One region of the Carboxydocella sp. JDF658 genome, then DNA from elsewhere that is predicted to be linked to it. Evidence: riboswitches for the same ligand, from Rfam matches in the RefSeq annotation. Region 1 holds a riboswitch; the other holds the start of a gene.
The links. A riboswitch is a leader RNA that binds a small molecule or an ion and turns the genes downstream of it on or off. The one in region 1 is predicted to bind S-adenosylmethionine.
Positions count from the first base shown of each region.

Region 2: linked by a shared signal. The riboswitch ahead of JDF658_RS12370 (hypothetical protein) and the one ahead of JDF658_RS04485 (methionine ABC transporter ATP-binding protein) in region 1 are both predicted to bind S-adenosylmethionine.

Region 1 is NZ_BDLR01000023.1:72,505-75,907, forward strand. It holds gene JDF658_RS04475 (MetQ/NlpA family ABC transporter substrate-binding protein) at 1-377, opposite strand, end outside; gene JDF658_RS04480 (methionine ABC transporter permease) at 391-1,050, opposite strand; gene JDF658_RS04485 (methionine ABC transporter ATP-binding protein) at 1,040-2,068, opposite strand; SAM riboswitch class I at 2,132-2,238, opposite strand; gene eam (glutamate 2,3-aminomutase) at 2,309-3,403, opposite strand, start outside.
Region 2 is NZ_BDLR01000106.1:618-4,020, forward strand. It holds gene JDF658_RS12360 (chromate transporter) at 1-452, shown strand, start outside; gene JDF658_RS12365 (hypothetical protein) at 455-1,504, shown strand; SAM riboswitch class I at 1,570-1,686, shown strand; gene JDF658_RS12370 (hypothetical protein) at 1,762-2,685, shown strand; gene JDF658_RS12375 (methylenetetrahydrofolate reductase C-terminal domain-containing protein) at 2,669-2,914, shown strand; gene JDF658_RS12380 (methylenetetrahydrofolate reductase) at 2,927-3,403, shown strand, end outside.

The DNA of each region.
Region 1 (3,403 bases):
GGGTAGATACCCATCGGCTCGAAGTGAACTTTGACGGTATAAGTCAGATCCAGCTTGTTTTCCTTACTGAAGTCCTCCAGATAGGGGACGTGCTGGAAGTAATTGGCATCCAATTCACCATTAGCCAGGGCTTTGTTAGGCAAGATGTAGTCAGTAAACTCCACAATTTCCAGCTTGATGCCTTTTTTCTCCAGCAGCGGCTTGGCTGCTTCCAGAATTTCCTTGTGGGGAACGGGGGTGGCACCTACTTTAAGTACTACTGTTTCTTTGGCAGCGGGTTGTTCAGCTGCCTTTTCCTGCTGGCTGCCACAGCCGCTGATTAATCCTGCCAGCAGGGCCAGACCGGTGATGAGAGTCAGAGCTTTGCGTTTGAACATTTTTGTTACCTCCTTATTTATGTTTTTTATTGTATAGCTTGGCAAGATAGTTGCCAAAACTTTGAATGACTTGGACCAGAATAACCAGCACCGCGATGGTGGCCAGCATGATCTCGGTCTTATAGCGATAATATCCGTATTTGACCGCCAGGTCTCCCAGACCGCCGCCGCCGACAAAACCAGCCATGGCTGAATAACCGATGAGGGTAATGGCTGTAATGGTGGCACCCAGAATCAGTGAAGGGATGGATTCTGGCAACAGGACTTTAAAAATTATCTGGAGCGGGGTTGCTCCCATGGCTAAAGCTGCTTCCACCAGGCCGCGGTCCACTTCTTTGAGAGATGTTTCGACCATCCGGCCGACAAAAGGAACAGCACCAATGACCAGGGGCACTGTGGCAGCAGTAGTGCCAATAGATGTTCCCACCAGTAACCGGGTCAGAGGGATAACTGCCACCAGCAGGATAATAAAAGGGATGGAGCGGGTGGCATTGACGATAGCTCCCAGAGTCCGGTTGAGGAGAGGGCTTTCCCAGATGTGTCCTTTTTCAGTTGTTACCAGGATTACTCCCAAGGGCAAACCAAAGATATAGGATAGTACCAGAGCGATGCCGGTCATATACAGGGTTTCCCCCAGGCCTACCCAGAGCAGTTGCAATTCATTAGAACTCATATTCCAGCACCTCCACCTTTAGCCCGGTTGTGTGTAAGTAGCTAAGGGCCTTTTCCACTTCTAGGGAGTCACCGCTGATGTCCAGAGTCAGGATGCCCAGGGGTTGTCCCTTGATATAGTCGATATTGCCGGCCATGATATTTACTGTTACAGCGAATTTTTGCCCCAGGGTGGCCACTATCGGTTCAGCGGCATTGACGCCGGTAAAGACAAGCCGAACCAGGCGGTGAAAACCGGGCCGGTGGACAATCTGCCGGTAGAAGTCTGATGGCAGGTCCAGCTGATACAGGCTTTCGATAAAGGCTCTGGTGGTCTCCCGGGTGGGGTGGGCAAACACATCCAGTACCGGGCCGGATTCGATAATTTCTCCAGCTTCCATGACATAGACGGTATCACAGATTTCTTTGATCACATCCATTTCATGGGTGATAAGTAAAATGGTCAGTCCCAGCCGCTGATTGATATCCAGCAATAATTGCAGGATAGACCGGGTGGTGGCAGGGTCTAAGGCTGAGGTTGCCTCATCGCATAACAGGACACTGGGATTGCTGGCCAGAGCCCTGGCGATGCCAACCCGCTGTTTTTGGCCTCCACTGAGCTGGGCCGGATAGTTGTCGGCCCGATCGGTCAAGCCAACCAGCTCCAGCAATTCATCGACGCGCTTTTTGATTTCCGCCCGGGGTACACCGGCGATTTCCAGGGGGAAGGCGATATTTTCCCGCACGGTACGAGAAGAAAGTAAGTTAAAATGCTGAAAAATCATGCCCATTTTGCGCCGGGCCTGGCGCAGCTGTTCACCCCGCAAGCTGGTAATCTCCTGTCCATCGACGACAATGGTACCTGAAGTCGGAGTTTCCAGCAGGTTGACACAGCGGATGAGTGTACTTTTTCCGGCACCGCTGTAACCGATGATGCCGGCGATTTCCCCTTTGGATACAGACAGGTTAATATTTTTCAGGGCTTGTACCGGTCCATTGGGGCCTTGAAAAACTTTACTTAGTTCAGTAATTCTGATCATTGCTACCTCTCCTGTGCTAAAAATTAAAGGCACCCGAGAGGTGCCTTTTTATACAGGTTACCTCTCTTATCTCTCAGGCAGTTTGCCTGCAGGAATTGGCACATTTCCGTCTCATAGACGGCTGTTGCCGGGTTTCATCGGGCCAGTCCCTCCACCTCTCTGGATAAGAGTCTTATCCCTATGCGTTTATCGTAAGCCAACGATAAATAAATTATCAGGTATTACAGGAAGTGTCAAGAGTTAAAACTCAATTTTTATTAATTTATTTTCCCAGGTACGTAAAATGGCATGATCTTTGGCTATTACTTTAGCGTAGTCAGGACTAACAGGGATTTTACCAAGACCACCTGGTGCGTTTACGATATACTGGGGAACTGCCAGGCCAGAAGTTTGGCCTCGCAATTGGTCAATAATTTTTATTCCTGTGGTAATGGGGACACTGAAGTGAGCTGTACCCAGTACTTTTTTGGGATGGAAGATATAATAGGGACGGATTCGAACCTTGAGTAACTCCTGGTTCAGCTTTTTCATGACATGAGGATTATCATTAATACCCCTTAATAACACGGCCTGGTTGCCCAGCACCACTCCGGCCTTAATCAGGCGGTCAATGGCCTGTTTAGCTTCAGGGGTGACCTCTCGGGGATGGTTGAACTGGGTATTTATATATATAGGCGGATGCTTTTCTAATATAGCGGCCAGCTCTGGAGTAATGCGCTGGGGCAGGGTTACCGGTGCCCTGGTGCCGATGCGCTTGATTTCCACATGGGGAATCCGATCCAGCTCGGTTAATAACCAGTCCAGACGGGAATCGGAAAGCAACAGGGCATCACCGCCGGTAATCAGCACATCCCGGATTTCCGGGTTTTTCCGAATGTAATCCAGGGCCTGTTCCAGCTGATCCAGGGCCAGATGGCGATCGATTGTACCGATATTGCGTCTTCGCTGGCAATGCCGGCAGTACATGGCACACTGGTTGGTAACATTGATAATTAATCGATCAGGATAACGCCTGGTAATGCCGGGAGCAGGGGAAGAGTATTCTTCACCCATGGGATCAAGTTCTCCTTTTTCATCCTGCAGTTCCTGGATTTGAGGGATGGCTTGCAGACGCACCGGATCATCGGGGTTGTTCCAGTCCATTACAGCCAGGTAATATGGTGAAATGGCCCAGCGAAACCTTTTTCCAATGGTGTTTAAATCAGCTATCTTTTTTTCGGATAAAGGAATAAATTGCGCCAGTTGCTCCGCTGTAGTAATACGGTTACTGATTTGCCATTTCCAGTCCTGCCAGTTATGTTCTGAAGCTTGAAATGCTGTCAGGATACGTTCCTT
Region 2 (3,403 bases), on a different contig from region 1:
AAGTGGTGGAAAATTACCACTGGATGAGCAAAGAGGAATTCACTGATATGCTGGCCATGGCCAATGCCCTGCCCGGACCTATTGCCACCAAGATGGCAGCTTATGTAGGTTATAAAATGGCCGGCTGGTGGGGGGCGGTTGTTGCTCTGGCTGGCGTAGTGGTGCCCACTGCCGTAGCGGTGGTGGCCCTGGGGGCTTTTTTCTGGCGTTATCGCCATCACCCGGGGATTGCAGGGATGTTGAAGGCGGTACGGCCCGTGGTGGTTGTGCTGCTGATTCAGACAGCCTGGGAAATGGGAGCAAATGCCTTTCCCGACCAGTTCACCTGGATAATTGCGGCTGCTTCCCTGCTGGCCCTGCTCTGGCTTAAAATCCACCCGGCCTGGGTGATTTCAGTTAGTATGGCCCTGGGTTTTTTTCTGCAAGTGGGACTTTTTAAGGAGGGACGGTAGTTATGGCAGTAAAAGTAACAGGAATCGGCAGTTTGCCCCATCAGGAGATTGAAGCAGGACTGGCATTAATCCAAAAATATATGGGAGACTGGCCGCACTGGCCGCAATTTCCCGCCCGGGGCTGGCAGGAGGAGTTTGTACCCCAGTATGTTTCCCCGCTCATCCAGCTGGGTCTGGTAGAAAAAAGAGGTACAAAACTGGTTTTTGCTACCGACGGGGAAGATTTTCCCCTGCGTCTGGCGGATTTCTACGAACTTTACCTGGCAGCTCAGGAGGGGGAGAGCAGGGCTCTGGCCGCTTTTGCCCTGCCGGAAGCAAGTGCCAGCGGCCTTTACGCCCTGGTCCGTTCCATTCAGGCTGGCAACTGGCAGGCCCAGGGAGTAAAAGGCCAGCTGAGTGGCCCCATTACCATCGGCTTTCAGCTCTTGCAACCCGATGGCCGGGCGGCTTACTATGATGAGCAGTTGCGGGACGTGATCCTGAAGGCCTGTGAAATGGGAGCCCGCTGGCAGACCCGTTTTTTGCGGGAAGAAACGGGGTTGCCGGTAATAGTCTCGGTGGATGATCCAGGTATCTATGCTCTGGGGCTATCCACCCACATTACCCTGACCCGGGAAGGCATCAAGGAGGATTTGACCACGGTTATGACTGCCATCAAGGCCGAGGGCGGAAGAACCGGTCTGCATTGCTGTGCCGGTACGGACTGGTCCATGGTGATGGAATGCCCGCTGGATATTCTCTTCTTTGATGCCTATGAATATCTTACCTCCTTGCTGGTACATATACCGGCTTTGCAGGCCTATTTCCAGCGAGGTGGGGAAGTGGCCTGGGGACTGGTACCCACTTCTCCCCGGATTGAGACTGAGACCGCAGAGTCCCTGCTGGCCCGCTGGCAGGAAGTGCTGGCAGCCCTGGAACAGCGAGGACTGGACCGGGAACTGGTGCTGCCCCGGAGCTGGCTGACTCCCAGCTGTGGCACAGGAACCCTGTCTGTGGCAGCAGCGGAAAAGGTTTACCATATAACAGCTGAGCTGGCGGAAAAAATTTTCTAAAACAGTTGACATTTTCCCCTGATCTGCATAAAATAGCTTTGTAAACAATTTCATAGGAATTCGTACTCTTATCCAGAGAGGTGGAGGGACTGGCCCGATGAAACCCGGCAACAGCCCATGCGTTGGGGACGACGGATGGGAAATGTGCCAATTCCTGCAGGTGTTTACCTGACAGATAAGAGGAAGAAGGCTATTTATGTCCTCTTCTGCTTATCTGCAGGAGAGGATTTTTTGTTTTCGGGAAAGGGGTGCAGACGATGAGAAAACAGAACCAATGGCAAAAAATTCAGGGGCTGCAACAGTTGCTGGCCAGAGAAACCTGCTGGTATGCTTACAGCCGCAGTGCCTGGTACCGGCAGCTCTGGGATCGCTGGCAACTCCATCCCAAGGACCTGACCGACTGGCAGGTATTTGGCCGCTGGCCCCAGGTGGAAATAGATGATTGGCCGGAAGGAATTCAGCTGACTGAAGAAGAATACTGGAATGGGTTGATCACCGTTACCGATGGCCGGGGTGGCCGCCGGCTGGTGCCCTATACCAGCAAGGACAAGGAACAGGGGATTGAGGCCTACCAGACTCTCTTTCAATTTGCCGGTATCGGCAAAGGGGATAAGGTGGTAATCTGCCCGCCCCTGCCGGGCCTGCTGGACTGGGCCGTTCCGGCCCTGGAACGGCTGGGAGCCTTACCGGTGTTGATTGAAGCCCGGGCTCTGGCCTCCACCCTGGTGGGCAAGGAACCCACCGTGCTGATCATGGGAAAGGAGCAACTGCCTTACCTCTATGGGCTGCCCCTGAAACGGCTGTTGCTGGTCTGGCTGGAAGGGGAAGAAGGGGGCCTGGCGGAGGCCATCCAGGAGGCGCGGCAAATCAGCAACGGGGAGGTAACGGCTCTGGTGCAGCCAGCCTGGTTGCCCTTCCCGGCAGCCATTACCTGTGAAAAGGGCAGTATCCACTGGTTGCATGAACATGTTCTGGCCCAGCAGTCTCCTGGCAACCGACTGCTGCTGACCAGCCTGCGCCTGCAGGCCTGGCCCCTGGTCCGATATGTCAGCCAGCTCAAAGGTATCTGGTCCACTTCCCCCTGTGCCTGTGGTCGGGATGATACTCCGGTGTTGATCAGCCTTGCTACCTGGGGCAAGGAAAAGAAAAGGGGGGGCCAGAGCAATGCCGCAGCCCGCTAAATCCTGTCAGCTTTGCCAGACCTGTCTCAAGCAGCAGACCTTTGACATTTGTCCGGTGCGAGCCTGTGCCAAAGGCTTGAACAGCGGGCCCTGTGGGGGCACCAGGCCGGGCGGCCAGTGCGAGGTGGGCAGCCGCCGCTGCGGCTGGGCCCTGATCTTTCAAAAAGCCAAAACCGCTGCAGTTGCTCTGCCAGCGAATGCGGGCATCAATTTGAAATTCTACGGATAAGGAGAGGTAGCCTTGTTGCAGCAAAAACTGGCTCAGGGGCGTCAGGTATTAACGGTTGAGTTGCCCCCGCCCCGGGGGATTGCTTTTCAGGAAGTGCTGGAGCTGGCCCTTGCTATCAAAGAGAAAGTTACAGCTTATAATATCACCGATAACCAGCGAGCGGTCATGCGCATGAGCCCGGTAGCAATGGCCGCTCTTTTGCTTCAGGCTGGCCTGGAACCTATTTGCCAGTTTACCTGCCGGGATCGCAACCGTTTGGCTCTGCAGTCGGAAATCCTGGGGGCAGCAGCTCTGGGTGTGCGCAATTTTTTGCTGCTAACCGGGGACCATACGCTGGTGGGGGACTGTCCTGGCGCCAAACCGGTTTTTGACCTGGATTCGGTCCAATTGCTGGCTGCTGCTGACAATTTGCGCCGGGGTTTTGCCTTAAACGGTGAACCCTTGCAGGGAGTACCGGATTTGTTTCTGGGGGCGGTGGTTAACCCGGCC